Linked DNA regions of Sinorhizobium fredii. The protein of the gene in region 1 interacts with the protein of each later gene in a pairwise test. Links are inferred from orthologs where the notes say so. Each region holds a gene or a part of one and is shown on either strand. Other genes may lie near its edges. The genes, in order: NXT3_RS06100 and NXT3_RS18190.

What was found.
Region 2: the proteins of NXT3_RS06100 (region 1) and NXT3_RS18190 interact in binary tests that used the Escherichia coli proteins (3 or more experiments, as listed by UniProt). The link is inferred for Sinorhizobium fredii from one-to-one orthologs.

What each region holds. Positions count from the first base shown.
Region 1 is NZ_CP024307.1:1,259,113-1,269,916, reverse strand. The notes cover bases 4,023-6,960. They hold NXT3_RS06100 (ABC-F family ATP-binding cassette domain-containing protein), read left to right. Parts: upstream 4,023-4,515; coding sequence 4,516-6,405; downstream 6,406-6,960. Other genes in these bases: NXT3_RS06095 (GNAT family N-acetyltransferase), read right to left, coding at 6,418-6,960; NXT3_RS06105 (hypothetical protein), read right to left, coding at 4,023-4,196. Outside these bases: NXT3_RS06120 (glutathione S-transferase family protein), read right to left, coding at 1-437; NXT3_RS06115 (DinB family protein), read left to right, coding at 577-1,089; more of NXT3_RS06105, read right to left, coding at 3,918-4,022; more of NXT3_RS06095, read right to left, coding at 6,961-7,257; NXT3_RS06090 (Gfo/Idh/MocA family protein), read left to right, coding at 7,445-8,371; NXT3_RS06085 (DNA polymerase III subunit chi), read right to left, coding at 8,543-9,007; NXT3_RS06080 (leucyl aminopeptidase), read right to left, coding at 9,128-10,621; NXT3_RS06075 (hypothetical protein), read left to right, coding at 10,599-10,804. UniProt on the Escherichia coli protein: Genetic data indicate it may be involved in ribosome assembly or function.
Region 2 is NZ_CP024307.1:3,701,291-3,712,720, forward strand. Bases 7,009-10,572 are described here. They hold NXT3_RS18190 (2-oxoglutarate dehydrogenase E1 component), read right to left. Parts: upstream 10,206-10,572; coding sequence 7,209-10,205; downstream 7,009-7,208. Other genes in these bases: odhB (2-oxoglutarate dehydrogenase complex dihydrolipoyllysine-residue succinyltransferase), read right to left, coding at 7,009-7,147; sucD (succinate--CoA ligase subunit alpha), read right to left, coding at 10,445-10,572. In the rest of the region: NXT3_RS18150 (tyrosine recombinase XerC), read left to right, coding at 1-501; NXT3_RS18155 (TraB/GumN family protein), read left to right, coding at 729-1,808; NXT3_RS18160 (DUF2867 domain-containing protein), read right to left, coding at 1,801-2,289; lpdA (dihydrolipoyl dehydrogenase), read right to left, coding at 2,402-3,808; NXT3_RS18170 (SDR family oxidoreductase), read right to left, coding at 3,848-4,600; NXT3_RS18175 (hypothetical protein), read right to left, coding at 4,597-5,100; NXT3_RS18180 (LysE family transporter), read right to left, coding at 5,102-5,743; more of odhB, read right to left, coding at 5,906-7,008; more of sucD, read right to left, coding at 10,573-11,347; sucC (ADP-forming succinate--CoA ligase subunit beta), read right to left, coding at 11,365-11,430. UniProt on the Escherichia coli protein: E1 component of the 2-oxoglutarate dehydrogenase (OGDH) complex which catalyzes the decarboxylation of 2-oxoglutarate, the first step in the conversion of 2-oxoglutarate to succinyl-CoA and CO(2).

The DNA.
Region 1 (10,804 bases):
GTCGCCTCGAGCGACTTACCGAAGCGCTGCTCGCGGCTCTGCCGGAAATAGGCCTGATCCACCGGATCGAGGCTGTCATGGATATTCATGATGGCGATGCGGCCGATCGCCGGATGCAGCGTCATCTGCGACCAGCCTTCGACGAAGCGGGCCGTTGCCTTGCCACCCTCGCCGCCGAACAGGGCCGGGTGGTCGGGATAGGTCTCCTCGAGATAAAGAGCGATGTCGAAACTGTCGCTGACGAGATTGTCGCCGTCGCGGAGCAGCGGGACGATCTTCGTCGCTCCTTGCTCGAGCTTTGGGATTTCGGTGAAGCCGACAGGCGCCACGTCGAAGCCGAGCCCCTTGTGTGCGAGCGAAAGCTTGGTCTTCCACACATGCGGCGAAAAGGGGCGCGTCCGGTCGGTACCACAGAGCGCATAAAGTGTGCGGGTCATGTCCCCTCCTGTTCTGAACATCGTTCGACGCATAAAAGGAGAGCGAGCCCGGGCGATCAAATCAGTAATTTTCATGAGTTGCATTCGACACGCGAATATCAATCCGAGCTAGGGTGGGCGGACAGCAAGGGAGAATGTGATGCTCGACCATTACCGGATGTTTGCCGACTACAATCGCTGGGCCAACCGGCTGCTCTACGTTGCCGTAGCCGAACTCTCCGAGGCGGAGTACCGGCAGGACAAGGGCGCCTTCTTCGGTTCTCTGCATGGAACGCTCAACCACCTCCTCGTGGCCGACCGGATCTGGATGAAGCGGTTCACCAAGGAGGGCGACGCGCCCACGAGGCTCGACGCGATCCTCCATGAAGACCTATCGGCCTTGACGGCGGCGCGGGAGGCGGAGGACGAGCGCATCATCGCCTGGATCGACAGCCTCGACGAGGCGCGGCTCGGCGCGCACTTCACCTACTCGCCGATCAGCAGACCCGGCGAGATCACCCAGAAAGTCGCCCTGGCGCTCGACCATTTGTTCAACCACCAGACCCATCACCGCGGACAGGCGCATGCGATCTTGACAGCGCTCGGGCGGCCATCCTTGACGCTGGACCTGGCTTTCTTCCTGTGGACCGAGGGGAAGAAGTGGTCGGCCTGAAAAGAGCCGGGCCATGAATGCGGCCGGCCAATCTATCCGGAGAGAACCCACCCGGCCGCGGACGAGCCACTTCACCAGCTGGCGCTGCCCCGACCAGACCGCGATCCCCAAGGCGACGCCGCCGGCGATCGAGCAGAGCGAGAAAGCAAGCGGCGGGAGGAACGGCTGCATTGGCGCAAGCAGCAGCTCCGGCACGAAGCGGTGCAGGATGTAGATATGAAAGCCTGCCGCCGCGAGCGGCAGGACAAGCTGCACTGCCCATTGCGGCAGGCGGATGCGCGGCAGGAACAAAAGCGCCACGAGCACGACGATCTGCAGCAGATATTTGATCTTCGTGCCGATCCAGACGCCCTCATAGAGGCCGAGAAACAGATAGATCGCCGCTCCTGCCGCCATGACCGCGAGCCGCTGGGCCCAGTTTTTCGCCAGTGCCGCGCACCAGCCCGCGACCGCCAGGTGAAAGATCCAGGGAAGCGTGAATATCTGCCGGTTGCCGATTTCCCAGAGCTCAGGCAGCGCCATGCGGGCGGCAAAGGCGCCAGCGAGCAGCGCCATGCCGGCAGCAAACGGCCGCACCGCGGCGAACCGCCTGACGGACGGCACTGCAAACAGAGCGGCAAACACCAGCACCGTCTGGCAATAGGCCTCGATGAACCAGTAGAGATAGGGCACCATGCTGTGCCGCTCGGGATCGGCGAAGCCGAAATTGCCGACGAGGAAGACCGAGGCCCAGGGCACGTTTCCCCAGGCAAGAGCGTAAGCGGCGACGATCAGATAATAGGGAACAAGAATCTGCGCGAGCGGCCGCAACAGCTGCCCGAGCGCGCCCGACAGGAGCGCGCCACTTTGAAACCGTGCCAGGCCGAATCCGGCGAGAATGACCATTGTCGCCGACCCTCCCGGGATCGGCCACAGAGTCTCGTGGTGGAGCACGACCAGCAGGATGGCCAGCGCCCGAATCAAGAAGTCGGTGCCGATCTGCGGAGCCTTGCGCTCCTGGCGGACCATGACCGCCAATGTGTTGACCGGTATGCTTTCCCACGCCTCGGGCACGTCACCGAGGATCTTCTCAAGACCCATCGATAGCTGCACGAATCGGAGCGAATCCCCGCCGAGCGACAGGAAGCTGTCCTCGGGTCGGACCTTTCGCGGATAGAAGACCTGCTCGAACAGGGCTTCGACACCTTCTTCGCGTGAAGACCCGCTGCCGCGCCGGCTCCGCTGACGGAGAGCTTCGTAATCGACCTTTCCGGACGCCAGGCGCGGCAGCGCGTCGATGCGCGTCGCCCCCACCTGCAGCAGGGTCAAGCCGCTGGCGGCGACGAGCAGCTGGCGGACGTTGTCGGGAGCGCGTTCGCCGGCGAAAAAGGCGTGGATTTCGACATCGTTGCCAATGACCGCGACGGCGATATCGTGCCGCTCCAGAGCCGCTTCGAGAGCGTCATGGCCGATCCTCAGCCCGGCGATCTTCGATATGCGCTTCGTCCGTCCGACGATGCGGAAGAACCCGTCGGTATCCCGCACGGCCAGATCGCCGGTTCGCAATTCGGAAAGCTCGGCGCCTCGGGCGAGATCGGCCCGCGCACCGGCATAGCCCATCATCACATTGGCGCCGCGATAGACGAGTTCGCCGGCTTCCTGCGCATCGGTGATCAGTCGCCCGCTCTCATCCTCGATGGTCAGGCTGCCGCCGGGTATCGCGACACCGATCCGGTCCTCCCTGCCCACTAGCCGATCCGGAGGCACATAGGCGATGCGGGCGGTCGCCTCCGTCTGGCCGTACATCACGAAAAAGGCTGCGCCACGCGCAGAGAGATGTTCGTTGTAGAGGCGAACCTTCTCGGCCGGCAGGCGTCCGCCGGCCACGGTCATGAACCGCAGTCGCGGAAATGCCCGCTCGCGGAAGCCCACCTTTTCCAGAAGCTCGTAGGAATAGGGAACCCCGGACAGATTGGTGCAGCCGCTTTCGGCAAGTCCGTCGAGGAAGCCCTCATCGAGAATGGATCCGCCGGGGATGTAGATGCTCGCGCCGACCGTGATGTGAGCGTTCAGGACCGACAGGCCATAGGAATAGTGAAGCGGCAGAACGAGACAGGTCCGGTCCGTCGCCGTGAGGCCGAGATATTCGGCGATGGAACGTGCATTGGCCTCGATATTCGTCCTGGACAGCCGGACATATTTGCCCTGGCCGGTGCTGCCCGAGGTCGATAGCAGGACGGCGAGATCGGGATGGAGAACGACCCGGCCTCCCTCCAGCCGCTCCGTACGCCAGCGTCCGTCGATCCTGCGATGGCAGAAATCCGGCTTGAAGATCTCACGATCCGCATTCATGGCTGCCGTACCCTGCAGCGCAACGGCGTGTCCGGCATCGAGCGCGGCAAGATAAGCAATGATCGCATGCTCCGAGAGGTCGGCCTCGAGCATCACCAGTCCGCGCCCGTTGCGCCACTTCGATGCCTGGCGATCGACGCGGGCGGCGAGTTCGCGATAGCTGACGACCCGCTGGCCGGGAAACATGAGCGCCGGCTTGTCGCCGTGGGCGGCCAGGTGCGCAACACAGAATGGGAATATCGACAAATCGCCAGCGCCCAAAGCCACCTCCATTTTAGCGAGGCGGCATATTATTGCTGACTCTCGTCGTCAAGTATAAGCGCTGAACTAATATGGGGGCTTGCGCAGGAAGGTCTGCGACAAAACGCGGCACGCAGATCCGGCGCCGGGCAAAGTCATCTCAATGGAGACGAGGATGGCCCGGCCCCGCAAAGGGGACCGGGCCATGGGAAGAGCAGTCTGCCTGGGAGGACGAATGCTACGCGATCGATTCCGCGTTATCGGCTAATGCCCTGATAATATTCACCCTCTCCGCCACGGACCAGCTTCGGCTGCACGGCGTAGTCCGAGACAGACCCGGTAGAGGTACGGTCGATGGACCCGTTCGTGCGGCGAACAGAGGCCTCATCGCCTGCCTTTGGAGCGCGTTCAGTAAAGAGCGGCTTGTCGCTGATGCCTTCGTAATAGCTGCCGCCGGCAAAGGCAGCAGAAGCGCCGCCAAGAACGGCAGTGGCGACAAGGGCGGCGGCGAGAGCGGTGTGGACTGCATTTCTCATGTTGAACACTCCTGATCAGTCGTTCTCTTGAACGATGGGTTGGTCGCGACCACCTGTGAACGGATCAGTCTTTTCGAACGCGGCGGCCTTGCCGATGGCGTTCGATCCGAGCCGGATGGTCGGAAGAGCAGTTGCTCGGCTCTTCGGGGATAGATGTGGGGCCTCATGATGAGGAGCGGAAGTATTTATTATCGGAATACGTCGTCCAGGAATCGATAACAATAGGCTCTTGAAAATGCCGACTTCGGACTTATCGGGAAGCCGCGATGCTCGTCCCGTGACCCTTGCCTTCGGATAAAACTCGGGGCAAAAGGCCGCAATGATCCAGATTACCGGCCTCTCCGCCCGCGTCGCGGGCCGTCTTCTTATCGAAAACGCTTCCGTGACGCTTCCGGCCGGCACGAAGGCCGGCCTTGTCGGCCGCAACGGCGCCGGGAAGTCGACGCTCTTCCGGATCATCACCGGCGAACTTGCCGCCGAGACCGGCAGTGTCTCCGTGCCGAAGAACGCGCGGATCGGCCAGGTGGCCCAGGAAGCGCCGGGGACGGACGAGCCGCTGATTGAAATCGTGCTGAAGGCTGACAAGGAACGCGCCGCCCTTCTGGCAGAGGCCGAAATCGCCACCGACCCCCACCGGATCGCCGAGATCCAGATGCGGCTTGCCGATATCAGCGCCCATTCGGCGGAAGCACGGGCGGCAAGCATCCTCGCCGGCCTCGGCTTCGACCATGAGGCGCAGCAGCGCCCCGCCTCCTCCTTCTCCGGCGGCTGGCGCATGCGCGTGGCGCTTGCGGCCGTGCTCTTTTCCGAGCCGGACTTGCTGCTGCTCGACGAGCCGACCAACTATCTCGATCTCGAAGGTACCTTGTGGCTCGAGGATTACATCCGCCGCTATCCACATACGGTGATCATCATCAGCCATGATCGGGACCTGTTGAACACGGCCGTCAACGCGATCGTCCACCTCGACCAGAAGAAGCTCAACTTCTATCGCGGCTCCTATGACCAGTTCGAGCGGCAGAAGGCGGAAGCCGACGAACTGCAGATGAAGGCGAAGGCCAAGAACGAAGCCGCCCGCAAGCATCTGCAGAGTTTCATCGATCGATTCAAGGCGAAGGCATCCAAGGCCCGGCAGGCGCAAAGCCGCATCAAGGCGCTCGAACGCATGGGCACGGTCGCCGCCGTCATCGAGGAGCATGTCCAGGGCTTCTCCTTCCCAGATCCGGAGAAGCAGGTCGCCTCGCCGATCGTCGCCATCCAGGGCGGTGCGGTCGGATACGAGCCGGGCAAGCCGATCCTGAAGAGGCTCAGCCTGCGCATCGACGCGGACGACCGCATTGCGCTGCTCGGCTCCAACGGCAACGGCAAGTCGACCTTTGCGAAATTCATCTCCGGCCGCCTTGCGGCAGAGGCCGGCGAGGTGCGGATCGCGCCGGGCCTGAAGACCGGCTTCTTCGCCCAGCATCAGCTCGACGATTTGATCCCGACGCAAAGCGCCGTGGAACATGTGCGCCGCCGCATGCCGGATGCGCCGGAAGCAAAGGTCCGCTCGCGCGTCGCACAGATGGGGCTGTCGACCGAGAAGATGGATACGCCAGCCAAGGACCTTTCCGGCGGCGAGAAGGCGCGGCTGCTCATGGGGCTCGCCGCTTTCGATCAGCCGAACCTTCTGATCCTAGACGAGCCGACCAACCATCTGGACATCGACAGCCGCAACGCGCTGATCACCGCCCTCAACGACTATTCCGGCGCCGTCATCCTGATCTCGCATGACCGCCACCTGATCGAAGCAACCGCCGACCGGCTTTGGCTGGTGCGGGACGGAACGGTGACGAGCTATGACGGCGATCTCGAAGACTATCGAAGCGTCATTGTCGGCGGCCCCAAGGCGAAGGACGAAAAGCCGAGGGCCAACGGCTCGGACGAAAGCCTGTCGAAGGCCGACCAGCGCAAGGCCAATGCCGGCAAGCGTGCTTCGCTGGCGCCGCTCAAGAAAAGGATCAACGAGATCGAGTCCTTGACGGCAAAACTCGAGAAACTGATTCAGGCCCTCGATGCCGAGTTGGCCGACCCGACGCTCTACGAGAAAGCGCCCGCAAAGGCGGCTCAGCGCGCAAGGGAACGGGCGGAGGCGGTAGCAAAGCTCGCCCAGGCCGAAGAGCAATGGCTCGAGCTTTCGGCCGAATACGAGGAGGCGATGGCCAGTTAGAGCAGGCCACGCTCAGCCGAGTTCGAAGGTCGTAATCCCGTAAATCCGTGGAAGCGGCAGGTCCGGCGCCGGTCCACGATACATGCGCGCGGTCTCGAAAACCGGCTTCATGTTGTAGCGCTCGCAAAGTGCCCTCGCCGAGGCGTTCGGCTCGGGAATGTCGAGGAAGATCCGCTGCCCCTTTGCTCCCGCAGCCAGCTTGCGGAACACGAGGTCGGCGCCGGTCTCGTTGTCGGCAAAGAGCGGGCCGATCTTCAACCCTTCGCGGCAGGCGCGGATCGTCCCGTATCCGACGATGGTGCCGTCGCGCAGGAGAAGCACGCTCCGACGGGTCGGCAACTGTTTCGTCCATTCGTAGAGAAAGGCGTCGCGTCGGGCCGGATTGAAGCGGCGGTCATAGTCAATGAGAGCGGCAACATGCACCGGGGCCGCGTCGACAAGATGGGTGCCCGGAGGCTCGGTGACATCGACGGAACCGCCATAGCGGACGTTCGCATGCGCCCAGGCGAAGCCCGATTTTCGATAGTTGCCCTGCTGCGCCACCACCCCGTCAAGGCCGATGACGCGGCCTTCGCTGCTGGCAATCGCCCGATCCCAGAGGGCGAAGCCGATGCCCCTGCCCCGAAACACCGGATCGGCGATGTAAAGGCCAAGAAAGGCATACTGGCTGCCGTAGCGCACCAGCGATAGGCCAGCCGCCAGGGCTTCCTCTTCCGTTGCGACCCAATAGCCCTCCGGATCGGCCGCCCAGAAGGCGTTGCCGTCCTCCAGGCCGGGATTCCAGCCCTCCCTCGCCGCCCAGTCGATGATTGTGTCAAGCTCGGCGCGCGTCGCATGGCGGATGTTCGGCATGGCAAATCCTCGACTGTGCTCCGAATGATGAGGGCGCAAGACCATCGTCATCCGAGGCATAACAGATTTGTTTGCATCTTGTGCCCCGAGGTGCCAGCTTGTTTCAAGACCGAACCCCGCTTGCCCGCCGCCCTCAATCTGCTACAAGAGGCGGCAATAAGTCATACTAATTAAGAGCGAAGCACCCATGTCCCCCATTCGAATTGCCATTGTCGGCGTCGGCAAGATCGTGCGCGATCAGCATCTGCCGGCGCTTGCCAAGGATGCCGACTATCAACTGATCGCGGCAGCGAGCCGCCATGGAACGGTCGACGGCATCGACAATTTCAAGTCGATCGAGGCGATGCTCGAGGCGGTACCGGCGATCGACGCGGTGTCGCTCTGCATGCCGCCGCAATACCGCTACGAAGCGGCCCGCACTGCCCTCGAGGCCGGCAAGCACGTCTTCCTCGAGAAACCGCCGGGCGCGACCTTGAGCGAGGTCGCGGACCTTGAGGCGCTGGCGGCGGCCAAGGGCCGTTCGCTCTTCGCCAGCTGGCATTCGCGCTATGCACCGGCGGTCGAAGCCGCCAAGGCCTTTCTGGCGTCGACGACGATCCGCACCGTCAGGATCATCTGGAAGGAGGATGTCCGCCACTGGCATCCGAACCAGGAATGGATCTGGGCAGCCGGCGGGCTCGGCGTGTTCGATCCGGGCATCAATGCCCTGTCAATCATCACCCACATCCTGCCGCGGCCGATCTTCATAGCCTCGGCGACGCTTGAATTCCCCGAGAACCGCGACGCACCGATCGCCGCCTCGATCGCCTTCAGCGATGCCCAAAAGCTCGACGTTTCGGCCGAATTCGACTGGCGCCAGACGGGCAAGCAGAGCTGGGACATCATTGCCGAGACCGAAGCCGGCGAGATGGTTCTTTCCGAAGGCGGTGCCAAGCTCGCCATCGACGGCAAGATCGTCCACGACGAGCCGGAGCAGGAATATCCGATGCTCTATCGCCGTTTCGCCGAGATCATCAAGGAGGGCCGGTCGGACGTCGACCTGTCGCCGCTCCGGCACGTCGCCGACGCCTTCATGCTCGGCCGACGAAAATTCGTGGAAGCATTCCACGACTGAGATGAAGTGCCGGCGAGGTATCGTTTGCCTCTCGCCGCTGTTTGCAGATTTGCCCCTCACCCTAACCCTCTCCCCGCACGCGGGGAGAGGGGACTTAGAGGGGCCGCGAGTCTCCTTCGCCCCGGCTGCGGGGAGAAGGAGGCCGGCAGGCCGGATGAGGGGCACGGGCGATCATCCCTGCTGTGATTCGGCCTTCTTCTCCCACCTTCCGTCGCGGTTTTGCTGCCAATAGGTGAGGTTATGCCCCTCGCCCTTCAGCCGCTTCCATTGGCCGCGCGCCGCCTCGAGTTGCCCCTGGTCGTACCCGTCGAACATGAAGACGACGCGCTCGTATTCGGAAAGCGGCGGCGGCTCGGCGCCGTCGACGAGGAAGCGCACGGTCGCGCTATTCCGGTTGCCACTGTCGGCGACGATCAGAATCGGTTGCTCGGCGGCAAACTCACCCGCATCCGTGCCGTGCGGCAGAAAGCTGTCGTCGCGGTAGACCCAGAGATGCGTGTCGAGCGCGTCGCGCCTCTCCGCATCGACCGTTTGCACGGCCACCCGCCAGCCGCGCTCGAGGCTTCTGTCCAGGAGCGGCGGCAGGGCGTCCTCGAGTTTCGATTCGGTCAGGTGGTAGAAAAGGATTTCGGTCATTCCCGCAGCCCACTACAGCGCCGCGCGTCTTATCAGACGCGCAAAGGACGCTGTAGCACTTTGGATTGCTGCATGTCTTTATCCTTAAATCGGCGATTTAAGGATACATGCAGTAGGCAATCAGGATTCGTAGTTTGCCCGGACCAGTTCGTCGAGGAGACGCACGCCGAAGCCGGAACCCCAGGACTGGTTGATCTCATCGGTCGGCGAACCCATCGCGGTGCCGGCGATGTCGAGATGCGCCCAGGGCGTATCCTTGACGAACCGCTTCAGGAACTGCGCCGCCGTCACCGAACCGCCGTGGCGGCCGCCGGTATTTTTCATGTCTGCAAATTTGCTGTCGATCATCTTGTCGTATTCCTTGCCGAGCGGCATCCGCCACAGGCGCTCCCGCGTCGTCGTGCCGGCCTTCAGCAGCTGTTCGGCGAGGCGATCATCGTTCGAGAACAGCCCGGCATAATGATTGCTGAGCGCCACCATGATCGCGCCGGTCAGCGTGGCGAGGTCGATCATCGCCTTCGGCTTGAAGCGATCGTTGCAATACCAGAGCGCGTCGCAGAGGACGAGCCTGCCTTCGGCATCGGTGTTGATCACCTCTATCGTCTGGCCGGACATGGACGTGACGATATCGCCAGGGCGCTGCGCACTGCCGTCCGGCATGTTCTCCACGAGCCCGATGATGCCGACGGCATTGACGCTCGCCTTGCGGGCCGCCAGCACATGCATGAGACCGGTCACGGCGGCGGCACCGCCCATATCTCCCTTCATCTCCTCCATGCCGGAGGCGGGCTTGATCGAGATGCCGCCCGTGTCGAACACGACGCCCTTGCCGATGAAGGCAATCGGCTTGTCCTTTGCCTTGCCGCCCTTCCACTGCATCACGACCAGCCGCGGCGGGCGGGACGATCCTTGCGCGACGCCGAGGAGCGCGCCCATTCCGAGCTTCTTCATTTCCCGCTCGGTCAGGATCTCGACCTCGATGCCGAGCCTCTCAAGTTCCTTCGCACGCGCCGCGAACTCCACGGGGCCGAGCACATTGGCGGGCTCGTTGACGAGGTCGCGCGCCAGGAAAACGCCCTCGCCGACCGCCTGGGCGGTGGCGAATGCCTTCTTCGCGGCGATGACCATACCGGTGACGATGGTGACCTTCACCACTTTCTGAGCAGACTTCGAGTCGTCGTCGGACTTGCGTGTCTTGTAGCTGTCGAAGGCATAGGCGTTCATTTCCATGCCGAGGGCGAAGTCGGCCGCCGCCTTGCCGGTTACCTCGGCATCCGGCGCATCGATGAAGATGGTGGCCTTCTCGGCGTTGCGCAGCTTCGCGGCCGCGGCACCGCCGGCTTTCAGCCAGTCGTGGCTCGTGAGCGCTGCCGCATCTCCAAGGCCGAGCAGAATGATCCGATCCGCCGGCGAGCCGTGCGGGGCGACGACGTCGAGCGTGGAGAGCGCCTTGCCGGTGAACTTGCCGATCTTCGCCGCCTTCGGCAGCACTCCCTCGGGATCCACGACAGCGGCACCTGCCGGTTCCTTCGCGCCGGCGACCTGGAGGAGGACTGCGGAGCCCCCGGCCGGGCGGTGGGATTTGCTGAACGTGAACTCGAACTTCATCGGCATACAGGGGACTCCGGCATTTCTGGTGGGCTTCCGTCCGGCTGTTACCGGACGGCTACAGTGGCGGACATTCGCGACGTCGACCATGTTCAAAACCGTGGCGCGCACCCTTCTCGCTTTTGAAGCGCTTGGCAAGATGCCCGCACATGTTTACATGCGGTTAACCGCAGTTCTTCGCCTTATATT
Region 2 (11,430 bases), 2.4 Mb from region 1 along the record:
GAACCGTGGATCGCCGCCCGCAACGCTGCGGTTCTGACGCTCCTCTACGGCTGCGGCCTGCGCATCTCGGAAGCGCTGGACCTGACGCCGGACGATTTTTCCGGCGCTCTATCGCTGCGCATCACCGGCAAGGGCGGCAAGACCCGGATCGTCCCACTGATCGCCGCGGCGATGGAGGCGGTCGCGACCTATCGGAAACTCTGCCCCTATCACATCGGCCCCGAAGAGCCGCTCTTTCGCGGCGCCCGGGGCGCCAGGCTGCAGCCGGCGATCATCCAGCGCGAAATGCAGAAGCTGCGCTCGGCCCTCGGCCTGCCCGATTCGGCGACGCCGCATGCGCTGCGCCATTCCTTCGCGACTCATCTGCTCGCCGGCGGCGGCGACCTGCGCACCATCCAGGAACTGCTCGGCCATGCCAGCCTGTCGACCACGCAGGTCTATACCGGCGTCGATTCCGCACGGCTGCTGGAAATCTACGATCGCGCCCATCCGCGCGCCTAGCGCTTCGGCCCGAAAATCGGACCCGATTCTCGGAAAGTACGATGCGCTCAAAGACTTACAGTGTCCTTTGTGCGTCCTGGAGGACGCACGGCACTATAGCCAAAAATTGCGATCGCTTTCTCCTCAGCCTAGGATTCGACGCGCTCGCCGATTAACCATGCGCGTTAAGGAACCCGTGACCGAGGCGGCGTAGGGTTTGAAGCACATCCCCGGGGGACCCGATACTCATGACGACGCTCACAGAACCGGTTCGCACTTTGGCCGCCAAGGCGAGCGATGCCCTGCTGTGGCTGATCGCGCTTCTGCATGTGCTGATGGCCGCAAGCCTCCTCGTCGCCCTGCTCTCCATCTCGGAAGCCGAAGCCGCGGAACATGCCGACTGCGGCGGCAGCAACATCCTTGCCGGTCTCGAACAATCCGATCCGGCCCGCCTCGCCGCGATACGCCGCGAGGCCGATGCGGTGCCGAACGGCAAGGGCCTGCTGTGGAAGATCGAAGGGCAAGGACTGGCGCCGTCCTTCCTGCTCGGCACCATGCACGTCACCGATCCGCGTGTGCTCGCCATGCCCGCCGGCGGCGCCGAAGCCTATGCCGCGGCGCAAACCGTCGTCGTCGAATCCGACGAGATCATCGACGAGAAAAAGGCGAGCGCCGCCATCCTGATGCATCCCGACCTCACCATGTTTGCCGGCAACAGGACGATCAACGATTTCCTGGAGCCGAAGGACCGGGCACTTCTCGAAAACGGCCTCAAGGCGCGCGGCATTCCCCTGCCCCTAGTCGCCAAGATGAAGCCCTGGATGATCGCCAGCTTCGTCGCCCTGCCGGCCTGCGAATTCACCCGCAAGGCCGCCGGCGCGTCCTTCCTCGACAAGAAGCTCGCCGAGGATGCCGTGAGCCAGGGCAAGAGCCTGAAGGGACTGGAAAGCCTGGTTGAGCAGCTCGCCGCGATGGACTCGCTTCCCGTCGAGTGGCATCTGCGGGCGCTGATCGAAACGCTCGCGCTCGGCAAGACGATCGACGACGTATTGACGACGATGACCGACCTCTACCTTGCCGGCGACACCGGCATGATCCTGCCGATGATGCGCTCGGTGGCCGAAAAACTCTCGCCCGGCGATCTCGGCTATGCCGACTTCGAGCAGCGGATCATCATCGACCGCAACAGGGTCATGGCGGTGCGCGCCAAGCCTATCCTGAAAGGCGGCAACGTCTTCATGGCCGTCGGCGCGCTGCATCTGCCCGGCAAGGAAGGGCTGGTCGAGCTCCTGCGCCGGCAGGGCTTCACCGTCACGCCGGTCAATTGAGGATCGATTGCGCCGGTTCGTTCAGCTGCGCGAGCAATGCCGGAACGATCGCCTTGTGAAAGGGCGTGACGGCGGCGAGATAAAAGTAACCGAACAGGTTCCTGCGGCGCACCAGCGTCGTGATGCCGATCACTTGGCTGTCGGCCGGACCGTCGCGCACCTCCACGACGATGCGGAAATCCAGATGCCGGTCATCGAGGCCGAGGACGATTTCGCGATCGCTGCCGGTGGGGATCGGGAAGGCGCCGATCAGGCTGGCATCTGCGAAAGGGGCGCCGGCCTTGAGACCAAGCGGCGCAACGATGCGGTTGCGCAGCGCCAGAAGTTTGCGAACCCAGCGCGGCGCACTGCCGAGCGCCCGCCTTGCCGCTTCGTGTGCGGTGATGCGTTCCCCGAGATGGAGAAGCTCATAGCAGTCCGCCCAGTCGGCGCCGGGCAGGCAGACATTGGGCAAGCGGGCGGCAACGCTGCGTGGTTTCATGAACACGTCCTTTCCGGCTAACCGGTGAGGGATTCATGATTGCTTCGGACGGCGTCCGAAGGGAGGGGGCCGCTTGTCGCAGCCCCGGGGCCAATTGTCACAGAGGTGCCGATCACATGTGGATCGGCTTGAAGAAGGTCGAAAGCGCCGCTTCCTTCACCGCCTCCGACATGGTCGGATGGGCATGGCAGATGCGGCCGAGGTCCTCGGACGAGCCGCCGAATTCCATCAGCACGGCGATTTCGTGGATCATCTCGCCGGCGCCGAAGCCGATGATATGGCCGCCGAGGACGCGGTCCGTCTCCTTGTCCGCGAGGATCTTCACGAAACCGTCCGTCTGAAGCATGGCGCGGGCGCGGCCATTGGCGGTGAAGGGGAACTTGCCGACCTTGTAGGCGACGCCGGCGGCCTTCAGTTCCTCCTCGGTCTTGCCGACGGAGGCGACCTCCGGCTGGGTGTAGACGACGCCCGGAATGACGTCGTAGTTCACGTGACCCGCCTGACCGGCGATGATCTCCGCCACGGCGACGCCTTCGTCCTCCGCCTTGTGGGCGAGCATCGGCCCGCGCACCACGTCGCCGATGGCGTAGACGCCGGCGATGCTCGTCTGGAAGTGATTGTCGATTTCCACCCGGCCGCGCGAGTCGAGGACGACGCCCGCCTTGGCGAGACCCATGTTCTCGGTGCAGGGCTTGCGGCCGGTCGCGACCAGCACCACCTCCGCGTCGAGCGTCGTCGCCTCGCCGCCCTTGACCGGTTCGAAGGTCACCTTCGCGCCGTTTTCCGACTTCACCACGCCGGTCACCTTGGCGCCGAGCTTGATGTCGAGACCCTGCTTCGCCAGCATCCGCTGGAGCTGCTTGGCGACCTCGCCGTCCATGCCGCCGAGGATCGTATCGAGGAACTCGACAACGGTCACCTTGGCGCCGAGGCGCGCCCAGACCGAACCGAGCTCGAGACCGATGACGCCGCCGCCGACGACGATCATGCTCGTCGGCACCTTCTCCAGTTCGAGAGCGCCGGTCGAGGAGATGATCACCTTCTCGTCGAAAGCGACATCGACGCCGGGAATGCCGGCAACGTCCGAACCGGTGGCGATGACGATGTTCTTGGCTTCGAGGACCTGCTCCTCGCCCTGGTCGTTGGTGACGGACACCTTGCCCTGGCCGAGTACCTTCCCGGTGCCCTGGAAGCCGTCGATCTTGTTCTTCTTGAAGAGGAAGGAGACGCCGTCGACATTCGCCTTAACGGTCGCGTCCTTGTGGGCGAGCATCTTCTGCAGATTGAGCTTCGGGCTTGCGACCTCGACGCCGAGCGCATCGAGGCCATGCGCGGCGTGGTGGAACATCTCGGAAGCATGCAGCAGCGCCTTGGAAGGAATGCAGCCGACATTGAGGCAGGTGCCGCCATAGGTGCTGCGCTTCTCGACCACGGCCACCTTCATGCCCAGTTGCGCCGCCTTGATGGCGCAGACATAGCCGCCGGGACCGCTACCGATAACGATGAGATCATAAGCCATTTGATAATCCTTCTGGGAGGGTCGTCGTTGAAAGGACGGTCATCGCCCGCCGCTGACATTGAGAATGGCTCCGGTCACATAAGTCGCCTTATCCGACAGGAGATAGAGAATCGCGTCGGCCACCTCGCCGGCCGTGCCGGAACGCTGCATCGGGATCGACGGCGCCATGTCGCGGGCGCGATCGGGCAGGCCGCCGGACGCATGGATATCCGTATCGATGATGCCGGGGCGGACCGCGTTCACGCGAACACCCTCGGACGCCACTTCGCGCGCGAGGCCGATAGTGAAGCTGTCGACCGCGCCTTTCGCGGCGGCATAGTCGACATATTGACCCGGCGCGCCCAGCACGGCCGCGGCGGAGGAAAGGTTGACGATCGCGCCGCCCTTGCCGCTATGACGCGTCGACATCCGGAGCACGGCCTCCGCCGCGCAGCGAATGGTGCCGGTCACATTGACACGGAACATCCGCTCCAGCCGTTCGGGCGAGACCTCGTCGATCCGCTGCGGCGGGCCGATGATGCCGGCATTGTTGACGAGCCCGTCGAGCCGGCCGAAGGCCGCGTCGACCGCCGCAAAGATCGCCTTTATGCCGTCCTCGGAACCGACATCGCCGTGGACGGCGACCGCCGAGCCGCCGGCAGCGGCAATTTTTGCCACGACATTCTCGGCGGCCAGCCGGTTTGAGGCATAGTTGACGGCCACCCGCCAGCCTTCAGACGCCGCGGCGAGGCAGACGGCGGCGCCGATGCCGCGGCTGCCGCCGGTGACGAGAAGGACGCGGCCGCCACTCACGCGGCGCATCCCTTGAAGTCGAAGATATCGGAACTGTCCGACGAGGCCTTGCCTTCGCCCCAGGCGCTCGATTGGCGCAGCGACGGGCCGAAATTCGGAAGCAGTATCTGCCGCGCCGCCGGCGCGTCTTCGGGTTGAAGCAATCCGATCGAGCCGGCGCTGTCGACGGCATAGATCGGACCCTGCCAGACGGTGCAGGCCGCAAGGTCGGCGCCGGTCACGTCCCCGGTAGGGCAATTGTTCATGACGATGCCGTTCGGGCGTTCCGGTTCGCCCGAGGGCAAGACGACGCCGTCGAGCGTCAGCCCGGTGCCCTCGACGCGGATCTTGAAGTGATTGCTGGTGACCGCTGCTTCCGATCCGACCGGCTCGAAACGCAGTTCATAGCCACCGGCCGGGTCGGCGTAGATCGCCCGGGCCTGCTTGCAATCCGCGGCAAGCACAGGAAGGGCGGCCAGCGCCAGCGCGACGAAAGCGAAGATGGCTGGCCCGCCGGGCATCTCAGGCAGCCTTTCCGGTCGCGAGCTTCAGGCCGAGCGCAATGAAGACCATGCCGCTTGCCCGGTCGATCCACTTGCTTACCCGTGTGAAGGCGGCGCGCATCCTTGGCGTTGTCATGAACAGGCTGACGCCGACGAACCAGAGGATTAGAGCGCTCGCCATGACAAGGCCGTAGCCGAATTTCACGACCATCGGCGTATGCGCGCCGACGACCGTCGAGAAGATAGACAGGAAGAAGAAAACAGCCTTGGGGTTGAGCGCATTGGCGGCAAAGCCGAGGCCGAAGGCCTTCAGCGCCGACTGGCCCCTGCGCGCTCCGGCATCCTCGCCCGGCTCCGCGTCGATCTCGGTCTGCCCGGCCCGAAGCGCCTTGACGCCGATATAGATCAGGTAAGCGACGCCGCACCATTTGACGATATTGAAGAGATAGATCGAGTGCGAAATGATCAGCCCCAGGCCGAGTACGGTGTAGCTGATATGAAACATCAGCGACGCGCCGATGCCGAAGGAGGTGATGATCGCTGCCCGGCGTCCGTTGACCAGTGACTGGCGGATGACCATGGCAAGATCGGCGCCGGGCGATACGATGGCAAAGACAAAGATCGCCATCAGCGAAGCAAGTTCGATCAGGTAAGCGCTCATGATTGTCACCGGTCGTTGAAGTTCAGGATGGAGCCGGGCGAGCCTGAATGCGCGCATAGCGTGCTTTGCTGGAGCCTAGCCCCCTGCCTCATCGCTGTCGAGCGGCCGCGTCGACGGCTGCGCGCGGCGAGAAGGAAACGGGGGCTCGCGCCCCCGCTTTCATTAGAGGTCGAGCACCAGGCGCTCCGGATCCTCAAGGCTTTCCTTGACGCGCACCAGGAAGGTCACGGCTTCCTTGCCGTCGACGATGCGGTGGTCATAAGAGAGCGCCAGATACATCATCGGACGGATGACGACCTGACCGCCGATCGCGACCGGCCGGTCCTGAATCTTGTGCATGCCGAGGATGCCCGACTGCGGTGCGTTGAGGATCGGCGAGGACATCAGCGAACCGTAGACGCCGCCATTGGAGATGGTGAAGGTGCCGCCCTGCATGTCAGCCATCGACAGCGTTCCGTCGCGTGCCGCCTTGCCGAGACGGCCGATGTCCTTCTCGATCTCGGCGATCGACATCTGGTCGGCATCGCGCACAATCGGCACCACCAGACCCTTGTCGGTGCCGACGGCAACGCCGATGTGGCAGTAGTTCTTGTAGATGATGTCGGTGCCGTCGATCTCTGCGTTGACAGCCGGCAACTCCTTGAGCGCGTGGGTGACGGCCTTGGTGAAGAAGCCCATGAAGCCGAGCTTCACGCCATGCTTCTTCTCGAAGATATCCTTGTACTTGTTGCGCAGGGTCATGACCGCGCTCATGTCCACCTCGTTATAGGTGGTGAGCATCGCGGCGGTGTTCTGCGCGTCCTTCAAGCGCCGGGCGATCGTCTGGCGCAGGCGGGTCATCTTGACGCGCTCTTCGCGGACAGCATCTTCGGCGGGCGCCGGGCCACGCGCCTGGACCTTGGCCGGTTCAGCGGCGGGCGCCGAAATCCCCTTGGCGACGGCGGCGAGCACATCACCCTTCAGCACCTGTCCGCGCTTGCCCGAGCCGTCGATCTGGTCGGCGGAGAGGTTGTTTTCAGCGATGAGCTTGGCGGCCGACGGAGCAGCCGGCATCGAGGATTGCGCCTGCGGTGCGGCAGCGGCAGACTGTGCAGGCGGAGCGGCAGCGGCGGCTGCAGGCTCCGGCTTCTTTTCGGCTGCGGCCGGGGCGGCTGCAGCGGCACCGGCGCCTTCGGCGATCTGGCCGAGCAGCGCGCCGAGGCCGACGGTCTCACCAGCCTGCGCGACGATTTCCGAAAGCGTACCGGCGGCCGGGGCCGGCACTTCGATCGTCACCTTGTCGGTCTCAAGCTCGAGGATCGGCTCGTCGGCTTTGATCGCATCGCCGACCTTCTTGAACCAGGTCCCGACGGTCGCTTCGCTGACGGATTCGCCGAGGGTAGGAACGCGGATTTCTGTTGCCATGATTTTTGTTCCGTTGATCAGATATCTGTTTCTGTCGATTGGCAGACCGTGGAGGGCTTAATCAGCCCCCCAGCGCGTCCTCAAGGAAGGCGGCCAGCTGCGCCAGGTGCTTGGACATCAAGCCGGTTGCCGGCGAAGCGGCGGCCGGACGGCCGGTGTAGCGCACCCGCTGATACTTGGCGTCGATATGGGCAAGGACCCATTCGAGATAGGGGTCGATGAACGACCAGGCGCCCATGTTCTTCGGCTCTTCCTGGCACCAGACCATCTCCGCATGGCGGAAGCGGCTGAGTTCGTTGATGAGCGCTTTCGCCGGGAACGGATAGAGCTGCTCGACGCGCAGCAGATAGATGTCGTCGATGCCGCGCTTTTCGCGTTCCTCCAGAAGGTCGTAATAGACCTTGCCCGTGCACAGAACGACGCGGCGGATCTTCGAGTCCTTCTGCAGCTTGATAGGGCCGTCCTTGATGACTTCCGCATCGTCCCATAGCAGGCGGTGGAAGGAGCTCTCGCCGGCCATCTCGGACAGGCTGGAGATTGCCCGCTTGTGGCGCAGCAGCGACTTCGGCGTCATCAGGACCAGCGGCTTGCGGAAATCGCGCTTCACCTGGCGGCGCAGGATGTGGAAGTAGTTCGCCGGGGTGGTCACGTTGGCGACCTGCATGTTGTCTTCCGCGCAGAGCTGCAGGAAGCGCTCGAGGCGGGCCGAGGAGTGTTCCGGCCCCTGGCCTTCATAGCCGTGCGGCAGCAGGCAGACGAGGCCCGACATGCGCAGCCACTTGCGTTCGCCGGACGAGACGAACTGGTCGAAGACCACCTGCGCGCCGTTGGCGAAGTCGCCGAACTGGGCTTCCCAGAGCGTCAGCGCGTTGGGACGGGCGAGCGAATAGCCGTATTCGAAGCCGAGCACCGCCTCTTCGGAGAGCATCGAGTTGATGACCTCGTAGCGCGCCTGGCTCGGCGACAGATTGGCGAGCGGAATGTAGCGCTCTTCGGTCTCCTGGTCGTAGAGGACCGAATGGCGCTGCGAGAAGGTGCCGCGCTCGCAGTCCTGGCCCGATAGGCGGATCTTCGTACCCTCGGTGACGAGCGTCCCGAAGGCGAGCGCCTCGGCCATCGCCCAGTCGACACCCTCGCCGGTCTGGATCATGTTGGCGCGGTTTTCCATGAAGCGCTGGATGGTGCGATGCGCGTTGAACCCGGCCGGGATCTCGGAGAGCTTGCGGCCGATTTCCTTGAGCTGCTTCATCGGCACCGAGGTCCGGCCACGGCGCTGCTCATCCTGGTTGTCGGCGGTGCGCAGGCCCGACCATAAACCGTCGAGCCAGTCGGCCTTGTTCGGCTTGTAGGACTGGCCGGCCTCGAACTCCTGCTCGAGATGGGCGCGCCAGTCGGCCTTCATCTTCTCGACTTCGCCCTCGGTGATGATGCCCTGGGCGATCAGTCGCTCCGAATAGAGCTGGACGACAGTCTTGTGGGCGCGGATCGCCTTGTACATCCTCGGCTGCGTGAACGCCGGCTCGTCGCCCTCGTTGTGGCCGAAGCGGCGGTAGCAGAACATGTCGACCACCACCGGCTTGTGGAACTTCATCCGGAACTCGGTCGCCACCTTGGCGCCGTAGACGACGGCTTCCGGATCGTCGCCGTTGACGTGGAAGATCGGCGCCTCAATCATCTTCGCGACGTCCGACGGATAGGGCGAGGACCGCGAGAAGGCCGGGTTGGTGGTGAAGCCGATCTGGTTGTTGATGATGAAGTGGACGGTGCCGGCGACGCGATGGCCGCGCAGGCCGGAGAGCCCGAGGATTTCGGCAACCACGCCCTGTCCGGCGAAGGCTGCATCGCCGTGGAGCAGCAGCGGCATCACCTTGACGCGCTCGCGCAGCGGAATGATATCGCCCTCAAAGACGGTTGCCATCTGGTCCTGCTTGGCGCGCGCCTTGCCCATGACCACCGGGTTGACGATTTCGAGATGCGACGGGTTCGCCGTCAGAGACAGGTGCACCTTGTTGCCGTCGAACTCGCGGTCGGACGAAGCGCCGAGGTGATACTTGACGTCACCGGAGCCTTCCACGTCGTCGGGCGCATAGGAGCCGCCCTTGAACTCGTGGAAGATGGCGCGATGCGGCTTGGCCATGACCTGCGAGAGGACGTTCAGGCGGCCCCGATGGGCCATGCCGAGAACGATTTCCTTGAGGCCGAGCTGCCCGCCGCGCTTGATGATCTGTTCGAGCGCCGGGATCAGCGATTCACCGCCGTCGACGCCGAAGCGCTTGGTGCCCTTGTACTTGACGTCGATGAACTGCTCGAAGCCTTCCGCTTCGATGAGCTTCTGCAGGATCGCCCGCTTGCCCTCGGGCGTAAACTCGACGCCCTTGTCCGGTCCCTCGATCCGCTCCTGGATCCAGGCCTTCTCCTCGGGGTTGGACATGTGCATGAATTCGACGCCGATCGTCGAGCAATAGGTCCGCTCGAGGATCTCGACCATTTCGCGGATGGACGCGTATTCGAGGCCGAGCACGTTGTCGATGAAGATCTTGCGGTCGAGGTCCTTCTCGTCGAAACCGTAGTTCGACGGCGAAAGCTCGTTGTAGTCCTCGACCGGGGCGGCAAGGCCGAGCGGGTCGAGCTTGGCATGCAGGTGGCCGCGGGCGCGATAGGCGCGGATCATCATGATGGCGCGAACGGAATCGCGCGTCGCCTGATGGATGTCGGCAGCGCTGGCGAGGGTACCGGTCGCTGCGGCGGCTTCTTCAGCCTTCGCCTTGACCTTCTTCTCGATAGCCTTCTCGACCGTGCCCCAGTCGCCGTCGAGCGCCGAGACGAGTTCGCCATTCGCGGTGATCGGCCAGTTCTTCTTCTTCCAGGAGGCGCCCTTGGCTGCCTTCACGACGTCTTCGGGCCGGTCGGCGAGCGCCTTGAAGAAGGCCTGCCATTCAGCCGACACGGACGCGGGGTCCGCTTCGTAGCGCGCATGGAGCTGCTCGATATAGGCGGCATTGGCGCCGTCCAGAAACGAAGTGAGCTGGAATTGCTCGTTGGCCTCTTGCCTTGTCATGGTCTCACGCGGACTGTTCTGTCCGCCTCCTGACTGAGTTGGGTTGCCGGGTATCCCGGTCATTCATGTTCGTTCGGCGCGCCTGGCGCCCTTTCCTACGGCGCCGCACATCGGAAGGACGCGCCCGAACCACCGTGGCATTTCGTTACCGCATGTCCTGATCTTCAATCAGCCAAGGAAACACGCGGGCCGCAGGCTGCCCGGGCCGAATCGCCCCGACCCGGGCAGAAGTCTTCCGATCAGCCCTTGAGGACTTCGACCAGCGTCTTGCCGAGACGGGCCGGCGACGGCGACACGCGGATGCCTGCCTGCTCCATCGCAGCGATCTTGGATTCCGCATCGCCCTTGCCGCCGGAAACGACGGCGCCGGCGTGGCCCATGGTACGGCCCTTCGGCGCGGTACGGCCCGCGATGAAGCCGGCCATCGGCTTCTTGCGGCCCTTTTTGGCCTCGTCGATGAGGAACTGCGCGGCATCCTCTTCGGCCGAGCCGCCGATTTCGCCGATCATGATGATCGAGGTCGTGGCTTCGTCCGCCAGGAACATCTCGAGCACGTCGATGAACTCCGTGCCCTTGACCGGGTCGCCGCCGATGCCGACGGCCGTCGTCTGGCCGAGGCTCTCGTTGGAGGTCTGGAACACGGCTTCATAGGTCAGCGTGCCGGAGCGCGAGACGATGCCGACCGAGCCCTTGCGGAAGATCGAGCCCGGCATGATGCCGATCTTGCATTCTTCCGGCGTCAGGATGCCGGGGCAGTTCGGGCCGAGCAGGCGCGACTTGGAGCGGTCGAGGCGAGCCTTGACGCGCACCATGTCGGCAACCGGGATGCCCTCGGTAATGCAGGTGATGAACGGGATTTCCGCATCAATCGCCTCGATGATCGCGTCCGCAGCGCCTGCCGGCGGAACATAGATCACGGATGCGTCCGCACCGGTCTTTTCACGGCCTTCGGCAACCGAGGTGAAGATCGGCAGGGTTTCGCCCTTGGAGCCGGTCCAGGTTTCGCCGCCCTTCTTCGGGTGAATCCCGCCGACCATCTGCGTGCCGTAATAGGCAAGCGCCTGTTCGGTATGGAAGGTGCCGGTCTTGCCGGTCAGGCCCTGAACGAGGACCTTGGTGTTCTTATTGACGAGAATCGACATGAGGTCTGGTCCTTCAGTTAGCCGTTGATCGCAGCGACGATCTTCTTGGCAGCGTCATCCAGATCGTCGGCGGCGGTGATCGC